One region of the Vibrio sp. B1Z05 genome, then DNA from elsewhere that is predicted to be linked to it. Evidence: predicted binding sites of a transcription regulator. Region 1 holds the regulator's gene; each other region holds the start of a gene.

Evidence for each region. The regulator PurR, encoded in region 1, represses purine synthesis genes. The targets are predictions, from matches to a motif close to TNANGNAAACGTTTNCNTNA.
Region 2: the regulator PurR is predicted to act here: its motif matches at 2,827-2,846, upstream of QV280_RS16425 (formate--tetrahydrofolate ligase).
Region 3: the regulator PurR is predicted to act here: its motif matches at 1,444-1,463, upstream of metK (methionine adenosyltransferase).
Region 4: the regulator PurR is predicted to act here: its motif matches at 1,776-1,795, upstream of QV280_RS05765 (phosphoribosylaminoimidazolesuccinocarboxamide synthase).

The regions. Positions count from the first base shown of each region.
Region 1 is NZ_CP130463.1:1,715,486-1,719,415, forward strand. It holds gene elyC (envelope biogenesis factor ElyC) at 37-804, shown strand; gene torD (molecular chaperone TorD) at 889-1,539, shown strand; gene purR (HTH-type transcriptional repressor PurR) at 1,703-2,719, shown strand; gene QV280_RS07790 (TVP38/TMEM64 family protein) at 2,877-3,563, shown strand; gene QV280_RS07795 (putative signal transducing protein) at 3,591-3,917, shown strand.
Region 2 is NZ_CP130464.1:839,671-843,600, forward strand. It holds gene QV280_RS16420 (L-serine ammonia-lyase) at 1-918, shown strand, start outside; gene QV280_RS16425 (formate--tetrahydrofolate ligase) at 1,005-2,756, opposite strand; gene QV280_RS16430 (hypothetical protein) at 2,903-3,475, opposite strand; gene QV280_RS16435 (heavy metal translocating P-type ATPase) at 3,659-3,930, opposite strand, start outside.
Region 3 is NZ_CP130463.1:2,378,692-2,382,621, forward strand. It holds gene tkt (transketolase) at 1-1,261, opposite strand, end outside; gene metK (methionine adenosyltransferase) at 1,601-2,752, shown strand; gene QV280_RS10815 (DUF2189 domain-containing protein) at 3,040-3,834, shown strand.
Region 4 is NZ_CP130463.1:1,235,162-1,239,091, forward strand. It holds gene QV280_RS05760 (TfoX/Sxy family DNA transformation protein) at 1-422, shown strand, start outside; gene QV280_RS05765 (phosphoribosylaminoimidazolesuccinocarboxamide synthase) at 606-1,709, opposite strand; gene QV280_RS05770 (hypothetical protein) at 1,848-2,222, opposite strand; gene QV280_RS05775 (DUF2786 domain-containing protein) at 2,714-3,397, opposite strand; gene ydiJ (D-2-hydroxyglutarate dehydrogenase YdiJ) at 3,588-3,930, shown strand, end outside.

The DNA of each region.
Region 1 (3,930 bases):
TTACCCTACAGAACTTAGGAAATGGTTTAACCCAATATGTTTGAATTGAAAAAAATCATTACTGCCTTCCTTATGCCACTGCCTGCAATGCTACTTATCGGTTTCTTTGGCCTAGCGCTGGTGATGTTTACCCGCAAGCATAAGTCTGGCTGTATCTTTATTTTTATTTCATTAGCGTCCATTTTTGCTATTTCATTCCAGCCTGTGTCTACCTCGTTGCTCAAACCATTAGAGCGCAAATACACGGCCTTTTTACCACCAGCAGAAAGCTTAGACTATGTGATGGTGCTAGGCAGTGGGCATGTGATTGATCCGCAAATTCCGCCAACCTCTGAATTAAGTCGCACCGCGTTAATGCGCCTTAGTGAAGGCATTCGTATATTGCGCATGTATCCCGGCGCAAAATTGATTTTATCTGGCTATGATGGCGGCTCAGAAATGAGCCAAGCACGAATGATGGCGACGGTGGCATTAGCACTAGGCGTGGCTAAATCGGATATTATTTTATTAGAAACGGCGCAAGATACTTGGGAAGAAGCCAGACAAGCAGCGGGCTTTGTCGGTGAAAAGCATATGTCACTGGTTACTTCGGCCAGTCATATGGAACGCGCCCTGCGCGAGTTTCACAGCGCCGGTCTAAACCCTACTCCAGCACCGACCAATTACTTAGCCCAATCCAATATTAATCAAGCGTGGCAAAAGTACACACCGCAAGCACGATACCTAGAGCAAACGGAACGCTACTGGCACGAAACTATGGGTAAGTGGTGGAAAAACATACGAGATCTTGTCAGTAGCAAATAAGTGACTCATAATTTAGTGAACGTCTATATTTTCGCCAACTTAGAAGCTGGTGTTGTAGTTTGCTAACGAGTTATGGGTTAAACAATGCAAGAGCTCAAGCAGTTTAATGAACAGCGGGCAGAAATTTATTGGTGGTTTTCCAGCTTATTTTCTAAAGAGCTGACCCAAGACGAACTGATTGCCTATCAAACCCCTGAAGTGAGGGGTTTCATTAATGGTTTAGCCGAAAATGAAACCCTAGCCACAGCCGCTAAACGCTTACTGGATGCTCTTGAGCGACTGCAACAACGCCCGGGTGCTCAACTTGAATTATCCGCTGATTTCTACGACTTATTTTTAGCCTCTGACAAACAAACTGCCCAGCCCTGCGCCTCTGTTTATATTGATGAAAACAAGGCGCTTACTGGCACCCCTGCTCAGCAGATGACGCAAGTTATGTTAGAGCATGGCATTGAAGTGGATAAGTGCTTTAACGAGCCTGCCGATCATCTGGCTGTTGAACTCGACTTTATTGGCAATCTAATCATGCGCTCAAACGCGCTAGAAATGGAATCACATCTAGAATCAGCCCTTAGCGAACAGAAGTCATTCATTGAGCAACATTTACTGAGTTGGATTCCACAATTTTCGGTAAACTGCACTAAATATGATGAATTTGGTTTCTATTCTGCGGTCGCTGAACTGTTAGTTAAATTTTGTGAAATTGATTGTCGTTATCTCAGTAATGAAAAATAGCTCAGTTACCGAAAATAGATTCACATTATCGTCATAAATGCGTTGTCAGTTTCATCATTTATGGCTAGACTCCCCCGCAATCGTTTGCAATGTGATTTTGAGTGCAAATTACTCAATAATTCAACGCATTTTATAATCATTACTTATATTTACAAGGTCTCCTATGGCAACCATAAAAGACGTCGCAAAACTGGCTGGTGTCTCCACCACTACAGTTTCACACGTTATCAATAAAACACGTTTTGTGGCTGAAACAACACAAGAACGTGTTATGGAAGCTGTAAAAGAGCTCAACTATGCGCCAAGTGCGGTTGCTCGTAGCTTAAAATGCAACACCACTAGAACCATTGGCATGTTGGTAACTCAATCCACTAACCCCTTCTTCGCGGAAGTGGTCGATGGCGTTGAAAGTTACTGTTATCGTCAAGGCTATACGTTGATCTTATGTAACACTGGCGGACTGTACGAAAAGCAGCGCGATTACATTCGTATGCTTGCCGAAAAGCGCGTAGATGGAATATTAGTGATGTGCTCTGACTTAACCGAAGAGTTACGTGAAATGCTAGATTCTCACCCAGGCATTCCTAAAGTGGTGATGGATTGGGGCCCAGAGTCCTCTTCTGCAGACAAGATCATTGATAACTCAGAAGAAGGTGGCTACCTTGCCACTAAATATCTGGTTGAAAATGGACATACGAAAATTGGCTGTTTAACCGGTCAAACTGAAAAGCTTGCTTGTATTGAGCGTATGTCTGGCTATAAAAGAGCATTGGCTCAAGCTAATATCCCGTACAACGACGATTTCATTTTCGAAGGTAACTTTGAATGTGATACCGCAGTTGAAACGGCTGACAAACTGGTTGCTCTTGCAGAAAGTGAACGCCCTACGGCTATTTTCTGCTTTAACGACATCATGGCGCTGGGTTTAATTAGCCGTCTGACTCAACATGGCATTGCCGTTCCAGAAGATATCTCTGTAATTGGTTACGATAATATCGATTTAGCTGGCTATTTTGCGCCGCCTCTTACCACGATACATCAGCCAAAACGTCGCGTGGGTAAAACCGCCTTTGAGATCTTGCTAGAGCGCATTAAAAATAAAGAGCACGACCGCCGCATTTTTGAAATGCACCCAGAGTTGGTAGAGCGCTCAAGCGTGAGAAACCTAAACGCTAGTTAACGTGACCATTTAACTGAATAAGGCTAGATATCTTAATGATTTCTAGCCTTTTTTATTTGTATCTGCTGAGAATAAATTAAATAAAATACGCAACTGGTGAAAGTTTCCTATTATTGATCCTGTCTCTATACTTACTCAGGATGATAAGGACGCTCTCATGAATAAGAAATTGATAATCGGGCTAATTTTAGTTGCAGCGATTGTATTACTCGGCATCAACTTCGGTCAGTACTTCACTTTAGAAAATGCCAAAACTCAGCAATTGGCCCTCAATACGCATATTGAAAATAACTTCGTATTGTCAGCGACTATCTACTTTATTGGCTACGTATTTGTTACGGCCTTTTCCATTCCTGGCGCTGCGGTGGTGACTTTACTTGGCGCAGCACTGTTTGGCTTCTGGACCAGCTTACTATTGGTCTCATTTGCCAGCACCATTGGCGCAACCTTAGCCTTTTTAAGCAGTCGCTACCTATTGCGTGATTGGGTACAAGCTAAGTTTGGCTCTAAACTTGACGCCATTAACAAAGGCGTTGAACGTGACGGTGCCTTTTATCTATTCTCATTGCGTCTAATTCCCGTATTTCCGTTTTTCCTGATTAACCTATTGATGGGGCTAACCCCTATCTCGGTTGTAAAATACTATGTATTTAGCCAACTTGGCATGCTGGCCGGGACTATGGTGTATCTAAACGCTGGGACGCAACTGGCAGAAATAGACAGCTTATCTGGCATTGTTTCGCCTACCGTATTGGCTTCTTTTGCTCTGTTAGGTTTATTCCCGCTCATTGCTAAGTGGATCATGGGTAAGATTCGACCACAAAACGGCTCTAGCCCTGCTTAATCCATCATCGCAACCTAAAGGATATTCATGAAGTTATACGTTGCGCAAAACCCGCCTCAAGCTCATATTTTATGTGAGCTTTTGCGTAGTCATCGCATTCAGGTAGAAGTGCGCGGAGAAGGGTTATTTGGTCTGCAAGGAGAGTTGCCAATGGATGACTCTAGCCTGCCCTATCTGTGGCTAGTCGACGAGCACAAGCAACAGCAAGCCAAAGCCCTGATTGCAGAATTTGAAGATAGACACAATCACAGCTCAGATTGGCGCTGTGATGATTGTGGGGAAATAAATGAGGGGCAGTTTGCCTTATGCTGGCAATGTGGCGCTAGCACCACTGATGAAGCGATATTGGTTTAGTATCCTAGTTATT
Region 2 (3,930 bases), on a different replicon from region 1:
GAAAAAGAGCTGCAACAAGGCAAAAAATCCTCTGATGTAGACGTGCCATTCCCTTTTAATAGCGCCGAACAAATGCTGGCACAAGCTGAGAAAAATGGACTCAGCCTTGGCGGTATGATTCTACGCAATGAACAAGTATTCCAAGACATGTCGGCAATTGATGCCAAAGCCGACCAAATTTGGAAAGTGATGCGTCTGTGCATGGAGCGCGGTTTTGAGACCGAAGGTATTTTGGAAGGCGGATTAAACGTCACGCGCCGCGCGCCAAACTTATTGAAAAAGCTAGAAGCCAATGTTCTGGTGGAAAATGACCCAATGGAAATCCTTGATTGGATCAACCTGTTTGCTTTTGCCGTGAGTGAAGAAAACGCCGCTGGCGGTCAAGTAGTCACCTCACCGACTAACGGTGCGGCTGGAGTTATTCCTGCAGTATTGATGTATTACCACCGCTTTATCAAACAACTCGACACTAAACAGCTTAAAGATTTTATGGCTGTGTCTGGCGCGATTGGTATTTTGTACAAAACCAATGCTTCTATTTCTGGCGCAGAAGTGGGTTGTCAGGGCGAAGTGGGAGTGTCATCTTCCATGGCGGCGGCTGGATTAACCGCACTTCGCGGTGGCAGTAATGAGCAAATTTGTATTGCGGCAGAAATTGCTATGGAACACTCATTAGGCATGACTTGCGATCCGATTGGCGGACTAGTACAAGTGCCGTGTATTGAGCGTAACGCTATGGGCGCAATGAAAGCGATTAACGCCTCACGTATGGCATTAAGACGTTCTAGTAAGTGTTTGATCTCGCTAGATGATGTCATCGACACCATGTATCAAACCGGTAAAGACATGAACAAGAAATACCGAGAAACCTCATTAGGTGGCTTGGCAATGATTCATCTTGCGCCGCCTTGTGAGTAACGAGTCAATCACTTAGTAAAATTAGAAAAGGCATACCTGTATAGAGTATGCCTTTTTAATGTTTGCTCTAAGTCAACGCTGAAAAGTTAGCTTAGACCTGTAATATTGCCGTCTTCATCAATATCAAGATTCATAAAGGCTGGCTTATCAGGAAGCCCCGGCATGGTCATTACGTTGCCGCACAGTGCGTAAATAAAGCCTGCACCGGCGCAAAGTCGCAGCTCACGAATCGGCACGTCAAACTGTGACGGTGCGCCTTTCACTGAACCATCGGTTGAAATGGACATAGGCGTTTTTGCCATGCAGATAGCTAAGTTATCAAAGCCTAAGGCTTTATATTGAGCCAGTTGCGATTGCGCTTTGTCACTCAAGGTAACAGACGCCGCTCCGTAGCCAATTTCACTCACCGCCATGATTTTCTCTTCAAGAGGCTGATTCATGCGATACAAAGGAGTAAATTGCGCCGGAGTGTTATGGCACTGCTCAACCACTTTATTGGCAAGCTCAACTGCGCCAGCGCCACCTTTTGCAAAGGCTTCACAGACGGCCACTTCCACCGAGTACGGCAGTGCTTCAACCATGCTCTTCAGCTGTAGCAACTCTTCATCGGTATCTTGCGGAAAACGGTTAATCGCAACTACGGCAGGAACGCCATACTTAGTCACGTTTTCAATATGCCATTTTAAGTTAGCAAAACCGGCTTCTAATGCAGCACTGTCTTTTTCATACATGCTATCAGGGATCGGTTGACCCGGTTTTAAGCTGTATAATCCAGAGTTTGCTTTTAATCCGCGCAAAGTGGCGACAATCACCGCACAATCAGGCGCTTTATCAGAGGCTTGCGCTTTGATATTACAGGCTTTTTCAAAGCCCATGTCCGAACCAAAACCGCCTTCAGTAACGGTAAAGTCAGCCAGTTTGGTGGCAATATTATCCGCAATGATTGAAGAGTTACCGTGCGCAATATTGGCAAATGGTCCAGCGTGAATCAGGGTTGGAATACCTTCTAGAGTCTGCATCATCGTTGGCTCAATTGCCTCACGCATACTCACTGTCATTGCTCCGGCAACACCAAGGTCTTCAGTTGTCACCGCTTTACCTTCAAGGTTGTAACCGATCACAATCTTGCCAATGCGCTGACGCAGATCTTTAAGATCGCTAGCCAGTGCCAGCACTGCCATTAGCTCTGAAGCAGCTGAAATATCAAAACCATCTTCACGCTCATAGCCGTTAATGGTTTTGCCTTCGTCATTGATACCTACCGTCACTTTACGCAGTGCGCGGTCGTTGTGGTCAATGACGCGTTTCCAAACGATAGATTCCGCATCAATGCGCAGTGCGCTAAGCCCGGTGCGAGCTTCAAAATCGTCATAGCCTTTGCGCTGCTCATGATAAATACGGGCATCAATAGCCGCAGACGCTAGGTTATGCGCAACCGTAACAGCGTGAATATCGCCAGTCAGATGCAAGTTTAGCTCTTCCATAGGCGCGACTTGAGAATAACCGCCACCTGCTGCACCACCTTTGACGCCAAATACCGGCCCCATAGAAGGTTGACGAATACAGGTCATTACTGACTGGCCGACTTTGAATAAACCTTGCGCAAGTCCAATGGCAGTCACCGTTTTACCCTCGCCCAATGGCGTTGGGGTAATGGCAGTCACAACGATCAATTTACCCGTCTTTTTGTTTTCAAGACGTTTTAAAGCTTTGAGACTAATTTTTGCTTTATGTTGACCGTGAGTTTGAATCTCGTCGCTGTGCAACCCTATTGCGGTTGCGACATCTGAAATGGGGCGTAAAGGGGTAGATCGTGAGATTTCAATGTCCGACAGCATATGGTCCTCTGGAGGGATAAAAAGACAATCTGATATGGGCGGAAATCTTAAAGAAATTTTATGATAAGTAAAGAGCAAACGTTTGCGTGACCTGAAAAAACACCAGTTTTCATTTACTGAAAACCATTAGCTAACAGAGTTCATCATCACTGATTACTTTTTCTTAATAGACGCTTAATCCAATAACATATCCCGCTGTTTTGTTGGTTGACTGTTTCTTTACCCGCATAAAACGATTTGAGCCATTCACTGCGTAATTCACTGGATGATGAGGATGAAAATGGGTTCAGCAGTTCGGCGGTTTCATTGGCATAATCGTACGCTAACGAATAGTCGATGTTTGATTGCCCTTGTACAAACAGCCACAAATGCATAACGAGCCAAATTTCAGCGATTAACGGAGACTTAAAGGCCTGTGCGTGTTGTTTATCAAGAGAATCATCAATGACTTTTTGCATTGCTAGTAAACTTGGCTGTTGCGTGCGCAATTGCTGCAGTTGTTTTTCATGGTGCAGAGTAAATAAACCGAGCAACAATTGCTGATCGGTATGCTCAGGGTATTTTGCCTTAGCGCGCTCAAATAAAGGTGAGAGTGCTTCACTCAATTGATTGAGTTGTGCTTGTATTTGCGTTTGCTGAGCCGCAATACCGCCCTGCCCTTCAGGAAGGGAAAAACCTATTGATTGCAAAGTATTAAATAAAGAATGTTCAGAGGGCATAAAGGATTAATATGGCTAAAAAACCTAACCATACCTTATCTTTTTCACTACGCCTAATAGAACGAAATACTATTTTCTAACTGGAATTGATAAGCAAAAATTGAACAGCAGAAAAGAATTGCTGTGAAGAAACAAAATAAAGGCAAAAGCTCGTCCAACTTTTACCTTTATTACACTATCGCTTTAGTAACGACGTAATGCGGCAGAGCGCCCTAAAATAGAGAGTGTTGTACCATTGTGTAGTAACGCACTCATTGTCGGGTTTAAGTAGCCCAACGCAGCTGCAAGCATGATGCCGCTGTTAATGTACTCCGCCAGCTTAATGTTGGAATGAATGACTCGCATGGCGATATTAGCTAACTCTCTCGCTTCGACCACGCCATATAATCCGTCTTTCAGCAACACCACATCAGCCACTTGCCTTGCCAGCTCAGTGCCTCGGCACATGGCCACAC
Region 3 (3,930 bases), 660 kb from region 1:
TACCGTTCATGATAGCTGTCATACCAAATTCACGTACACCGTAGTGAATGTAGTTGCCAGAGAAGTCTGATGCTTCAAGAGACTTAGAACCAGACCACATAGTCAGGTTAGAAGGCGCAAGGTCAGCAGAACCGCCCATAAATTCAGGAAGCATTTTACCAAATGCTTCTAGTGCATTTTGTGATGCTTTACGAGATGCGATGTTAGCAGGGTTTGCTTGCAAATCAGCAATGATTTGGTTTGCTTGTTCTTCCCACTGAGCTGGAAGCTCACCATTAACACGACGTTTTAGTTCAGCCGCTTCAGCAGGGTATGCTGCTGCGTAAGCGTCAAACTTAGCATTCCAAGCCGCTTCTTTCTCAGCGCCAGATGCTTTTGCATCCCATTGTGCGTAGATGTCAGCAGGAACTTCAAATGGTCCGAATTCCCAACCTAGTGCCGCTTTAGTCGCAACGATTTCGTCTTGACCAAGTGGAGCACCGTGACAGTCGTGCGTACCCGCTTTGTTTGGAGAACCAAAGCCAATCACTGTTTTAGTACAGATAAGTGTTGGGCGAGGATCTGCTTTAGCCGCGATAATAGCCGCATTAATTGCTTCGCTATCATGGCCGTCTACTGCTGGGATTACGTGCCAGCCGTAAGCTTCGAAACGCTTAGGTGTATCGTCAGAGAACCAACCTTCAACTTCACCATCAATTGAGATGCCGTTGTCATCCCAGAAAGCAACTAGCTTGCCAAGACCTAGAGTACCCGCAAGAGAACATGCCTCGTGTGAGATACCTTCCATCAGACAGCCATCACCCATGAACGCATAAGTGAAGTGGTCAACGATGTCGTGGCCTGGCTTGTTAAACTGAGCAGCAAGTGCTTTTTCAGCCATCGCCATACCAACAGCGTTAGTAATACCTTGGCCTAGTGGGCCTGTCGTTGTTTCAACGCCGGGTGCATATCCATATTCTGGGTGACCCGGAGTTTTAGAGTGCAACTGACGGAAGTTTTTAAGATCATCAATAGACAACTCATAACCACTCAAATGAAGCAGAGAGTAGATCAGCATTGAACCATGACCATTAGAAAGGATAAAACGGTCACGATCAGCCCACTCTGGGTTTTGTGGGTTATGGTTTAGATGATCACGCCAAAGTACTTCAGCGATGTCAGCCATCCCCATTGGTGCGCCTGGGTGACCAGAGTTAGCTTGTTGAACACCATCCATGCTAAGAGCACGAATTGCATTGGCTAGATCTTTACGAGAAGACATGTCTGCTCCTGAATGCATAAGCAATTTATAAAAAATAAGTCCTGTTCCCAACAGAGGATGTTGGGCGGTGTTATTGTCGCAAAGCGCCTCTGTTACTGCAAACAGTTTCCCGTGCAAAATTCAAACTATGAGATATTGATTTATTTAACATCTAACGATATTTAGTAAAAACTAATGTGACCTAGCGCAAATATTTTACTCACTTAAATCGTAAAAAAGCTTGTATTTCGTCTATTCAAAATTAGAATAGACGTCTAGAAGTAGAAACACCTACTTAAAGTACAATTCAAAAGACGCCTATGATGCGTCTTTTCTTAAACCAGAATAAGGGAGCCCATCATGGCTAAGCACCTGTTTACTTCTGAATCAGTATCAGAAGGCCATCCAGATAAAATCGCAGACCAAATCTCTGATGCGGTTCTAGATGCAATCATCGAGCAAGACCCGAAAGCTCGCGTTGCATGTGAAACTTACGTAAAGACTGGCATGGTAATGGTAGGTGGTGAAGTGACTACCTCTGCTTGGGTTGATATCGAAGAACTAACGCGTCAAACCGTTCGTGAAATCGGTTATGTAAACTCAGAGATGGGCTTCGATGCTGACTCTTGTGCTGTACTAAATACTATTGGTAAGCAATCTCCAGATATCAACCAAGGTGTTGATAAAGCTGACCCTAAAGATCAAGGCGCTGGCGACCAAGGTATTATGTTTGGTTACGCGACTAACGAAACTGAAGTATTAATGCCTGCACCAATCACTTACTCTCACCGCTTAGTTGAAAAACAAGCTGAAGTACGTAAAAACGGCACGCTACCTTGGTTGCGTCCTGATGCAAAATCTCAAGTTACCTTCCAATATGACCAAGGTAAAATTGTCGGCATCGATGCTGTTGTTCTATCAACTCAGCACAGCGAAAGTGTTTCAACAGAAGAGCTTCGTGAAGCGGTGATGGAAACTATCATCAAACCAGTACTTCCTGAGCAATGGTTAAACAAAGAAACTAAATTTTTTATTAACCCAACCGGTCGTTTCGTTATCGGTGGCCCAATGGGTGACTGTGGTCTAACTGGTCGTAAAATTATCGTTGATACCTACGGCGGCGCAGCTCGTCACGGTGGCGGTGCATTCTCTGGTAAAGATCCATCAAAAGTTGACCGTAGTGCGGCATACGCAGCTCGTTATGTAGCGAAAAACATCGTTGCTGCTGGCATGGCTGACCGTTGTGAAATCCAACTTTCTTACGCTATCGGCGTTGCTGATCCAACATCAATCATGATTGAAACCTTCGGCACTGAAAAAGTAGCTCAAGAAATCATCATTGAAGCTGTTCGTCAAAACTTCGACCTACGCCCATACGGCTTACAAGAAATGCTGAACTTGCTACAACCTATCTACAAGAAAACAGCAGCTTACGGTCACTTTGGTCGTGAAGAATTCCCTTGGGAAGCGACAGACAAAGCAGCAATCCTTAAGGATTTTGCTGGTCTATAATCGACTAGAAACACCTATTTATATCAACCTCAGCCTTTGTGCTGAGGTTTTTTTTGCTCTCAGTTTACTCCTGTCATCTACCTCCTTCTGATTATTTTTCATGCAAAATTTGTAATTCCTAGCATCCACAACGATAGTTATGAAAGTTAATAAAATGTTAAATAGATCACCTTTTACATAAAGGAATCAAAATAGCAGCAGACCGACTCTAGTAGGATTTCTAGTGCTAACAACCAGTTATCCCATGTTCAGAGTCAATATTACGGGACTCAATCAGGAGGATTATCATGCCTCGTACATACGATGACAGTGATTTTCATAAAGCATCTGAAATCAAAAACAGTGAATATGCCAAAACACTGCCCTGCAATAAAATCAGCATCAGCGACCCTTTTCAATGGTTAGCTTTAGGCTTAAATGACTTCGTCCGCTCCCCCGTTATTAGCCTCTTTTATGGCACCTGTTTTGCTATTGCCGCCGCAGGCATCGTTGGCTTGATCTACCTACAAGGTAATCATCCACACCTAGTGATACTGCCGGCGCTGATTATCTATATGCTCATTGGACCATTTTTAGCGCTAGGGTTATACGATGTCAGTTGGGCAAGAGAAAGAGGCAAACAACCCAACCTACTGCATTCAATGAAAGCCATCGGTCGTAATTCCACATCACAATGGAGCTTTGCAGTGTTGTTGGTTGTCGCCATGATATTTTGGATGAGAATAGCCTCACTACTGCATGCTTTATACCCTTCCGTGGAAGGCGCCAGTATCGTCGAATTTGCACCATTCCTTATTACTGGTTCCATCACAGGGTTTATTTTGGCATCCGTGGTATTTAGCATTGCGGTTTTCTCGATGCCTTTAATGCTAGAAAGACGCGTTGATATTATGACCGCAATATTTTCCAGTTTTAATGCGGTTAAAAATAACCCCGGCCCTATGCTAGTTTGGGCGGCCATTATCTGTGGGGGTGTTTTAATAGGCTTTGCCACCTACGGGGTAGGAATGATAGTTACTATGCCCATTCTAGGTTATGGCACATGGCACGCTTATCACGCGACGATTCAGAAAAAGAGTTAGCGTTTTTGCGGGATAAAAGAGCACAAAACGACAATTGCCCACCGATTAATTGGTGGGCAGTTTTTATCAATAATTGTTGGTAGACAATGAAGGTTG
Region 4 (3,930 bases), 480 kb from region 1:
TCCAAAAACGAATCGGCTGCGCTAGAGTTCAATATTACAACATTATGGATCTGTATTTTTCCGATCCGATTCAAACGCATTCTTTGTTTATTCAATCCATAGAAAATGCCAAAGTTGACAAAGACAGATGCCAACATTGTGATGAGCGCATTCGTGACTTACCCAACTTGCAACTGAGTATCGAAAGAATGTTAGCCAGAATAGACATTCAAGATGTCAGTGGATTGAGAACTATTGGCTCTAGCGAGTCGTTTCGTCGCCTGCAATCTATCTATGGTTTAGACCTAAACATTAATTTGTTGTGGAAATTAGAAGGTGCGATTCAAGGTGTGCATTTTTCTTTATTAGGCAATGCAATCAAAAATGATTTGCTAGGTAAAATATCGGTGAATGAAGTGGGTAGGGCATCACGTTTAAATTAAGTGCTTAGAATGATTGAATGAATAAAATAAAAGAAGCCGTCACTGTGGGTGACGGCTTCATGCTGTATGGCATTGCAACAGATAATGTTTATCGGTAAATTTAGTGCGCTTGATTGCGTACTTTGCTTTACCTACTCTGCTTTAGCCTACTTTCCTGAGTACTGTTAGTTTAGCGCACTTGGTTTAGTCAACTAGCGCGTAGTCTCTTGCCAATATTTCAACGATTTCGGCTTTAGGGTTCGCGCTTAGCTCAATTTTATTGCCAGTGATTTTCTCTGCAATACTGGTATAAGTTTCTGAAAGCTCCATCATTGCTGATAACGGCAGTTCATTATCGGTTGCTAAAGCGTTACGCTCTGTCATGCGATCTTTGTTAAGTAAGATATCAGGATCAGGGAAGTGGTTTAACAAGAACTGACGGAAGCCTTCTTTCGAGTTTTCGACAATAACACCATCATTGTAAGCGTCTTTATCCCAAATACGTGAAGAATCAGGTGTGCCTACTTCGTCCATATAAATGAGCTTTTCATTGCCTTTACTGTCAGTGACATAACCAAATTCAAATTTGGTGTCGACAAAGATCTGTCCAATTTTTGAAAGAGCGTTATCAATAACGTTAAAGCCTTCTTTCAGCAACACTTCGTAGCGATCGACATCTTGTGGCGCTTGGAAATTAAATGATGCGTAGTTATTGATCAGATCTTGGCGAGTAATATTCACATCGTCCACTTCAGGAACGTTAGGAATACCTTTTAAAATGCCTTTGGTGGAAGGAGTAATTAATAGATCGTCAAGTAATCCGTCTTTGATTAAGCCTTCAGGCAAGTCGATACCACAGAACGAACGCTCACCTTTTGAATAAGCACGCCACATTGAGCCTGTAATGTATTTACGGCAGATAGCTTCAACCATCACAGGTTTCGCTTTTTGCACGATCCACACTAGAGGGTGGGGAATATCAAGAATATGACTGTCTGCTAAACCATTATCTTTAAACAGTTTAAACCAATGATTAGAGATGGCGTTAAGCGCTGCTCCTTTGCCGGGAACCCCTTTTAGGTTTTGTTCACCGTGCCAGATACAATCAAATGCAGAGATGCGATCACTAATTACCATGATGGCTAAAGGAGCATCTTCGGAAACATCGTAGTTTTTTTCTTTGATTAAGCGGCGACTGTCTTCTTCAGTAAGCCAGTACACAGAGCGCACTTTACCACTGTGTACAGGTTTATCGGTGCGAATAGGCAAGTCATCGTTAACGTCTAATACTTGGTCAGCAAGATTCATAATTTATACCTAATAGGGTAAATACTGCTGAGAATAATACACAGATCATTTTCACTATTCCAATAGAAAAGCAAACGATTGCGCCTCGTCAATTTGACTTCGCTATTTTTACGCTCTGTATCTTAATAAATTGTTAATTTAATGAAGATATTGAGTGTTTGATGTTGAGAAAAAGACTTCACATCCGTGTTGCATAGCTAACTGCTGTAATTGTTTACGAGCAAAACTATCAATATCGCCACTGGCTACAATGGCACTGGCGTTGCCTAAAGTGATGGCTTTTGTCACCACTTCAATTTCGCTGCTCTTTATTGAAGGCCTTAGCTGAATGATTTTCTCACAATCGACACGGTATGATTGAAGATCTTTTAAGTCTGGAAGATGGGTTTGTGCGGTGAATAAAATCCATTTGTGAGCCGATGAAGCTTTAGCCAAACGTTCTAAGCTAGATGCTTGAAAAGAACGAGGTGAAAGATTTAAAGCGCTGCTATTATTCATTGGTTGAAAGTGCATTTACTGTATCTCCATACATACTGTATAGATAAACAGTAATACCTGTTCGGTTAAAGATCAAGCTTAGATAATGAAATTTTGGCAAAAAAAAACCCAACACTAAGTTGGGTTTGTTGTTTTCTCGAGGTCTCTATGCGTGTTGACGTTTCAACATTTCTTTTTGTGGTGTGACACTTTCTTCATGGTTATAGCGCTTGATATCCAGTAGCGCAGTTTGTTTGCATGAGTCGCAACAACAGTTAACGTACCCGTCCATGTAAGTCAATTTTTCAACGAAAGCTAATTTTTTACACCAATCGCAATGTGAGAAAGTTTTTTTCATACTAATAACTACTCCATAAGTATTTGCTTTTGATACGACCTTTTATTCGAGACAGGCCAGTATCGATGGTTCGATCCTCGCCGAAAGGTTAAGATATATAATATTACACCATTGTGAATAAACTGTTGCATATTTGTTCTTATCAAGCGTTATTAAGGGAGAAATACGATTATTTCAGCAGTTTTTTGGCTTGAGCCCCTTCAACAGGTCGGCTGACAGATAAAGTTCGACCTTTTTTCAAGCCAACTTCGTAATCCGCGGTAAGGTTTTTCATCGCTTCTTGAAGTTGCTTTTTAAAGGTTTCCCTATCTATATTTTCAAATTCTTTATCAATATAATTCTTAATTTTCTTATCGGATTCGTCATCTGGAGCAATGAGCGGTAATTTTTCCAGTGCTCCTTCAATCCAACCCGATAGAAACGAGTTAACTCGTTTGGTGACTTCGGATGAGGGTGTACCTGAACCGGCAAAGCTATTTCTAAACTTACCTGTGTGTTCATTCATTTCTCGATACACAACATCAAACGCAAACGCGGCAAAAATGGCACGATCGGCTTCACCGATAAATTCTACGCGTTTTAACCCTTTATGATTTAGCAATACCGCTTCTACACCAAATTTGGTATTAATGCCACGTATAACTCGTAAAATATTATTACCGACATTGCTAGGTAAAAGGTGAGAAGATTGAGTTTTCCCCATTTTGATAAACTCAATATCATCTTTTTCAAGACCATACTTGAGCATAAGGTTGTGTGCCATTTTAATGGCGTTTGCAGCCTCGTTGACGTTGGCTGAATTACCTAATTCAAGGCATTTTGCTATTTTTTTCAACGCTTTTTGCTTGTTCATACGTTCTCGGCATCACCAAAAGGGGGACACATTTTACTCCTTTTTCGCTCACTCTTAAAGAGTAAATGAATAGCATTCTCTATGATGGTTTTGATCATTTCTTAAATCATGTAAAGTGTTAGAAAATAAACGACTTAAATTATTCATGCCTAAGACGATGGAGTAGCGCATGATGACTGCAGGAAGCATTATGTTACCAAGACTCAGCCAAACCCCTTCAAGCAATGCAACCGTTGATAGCTACCTTAAGCAACTTGTACAACGAGGCTTTCAAGGTGAGATTGAAACCCAATACGCCAGTCGATTAGCGGTAGCAACCGATAACAGTGTTTATCAGCAATTACCGCAAGCGGTAGTGCATCCAAAAACACAGCTTGATATTGAACTGTTAACTGAAATTGGCCACCAAAGTGAATTCCATTCTGTTCGTTTTTCTCCAAGAGGTGGCGGCACCGGCACCAATGGACAATCTTTGACTGAACATATTGTGGTCGATCTGTCTCGTCATTTAAATAAATTGGTGGAATTGAACC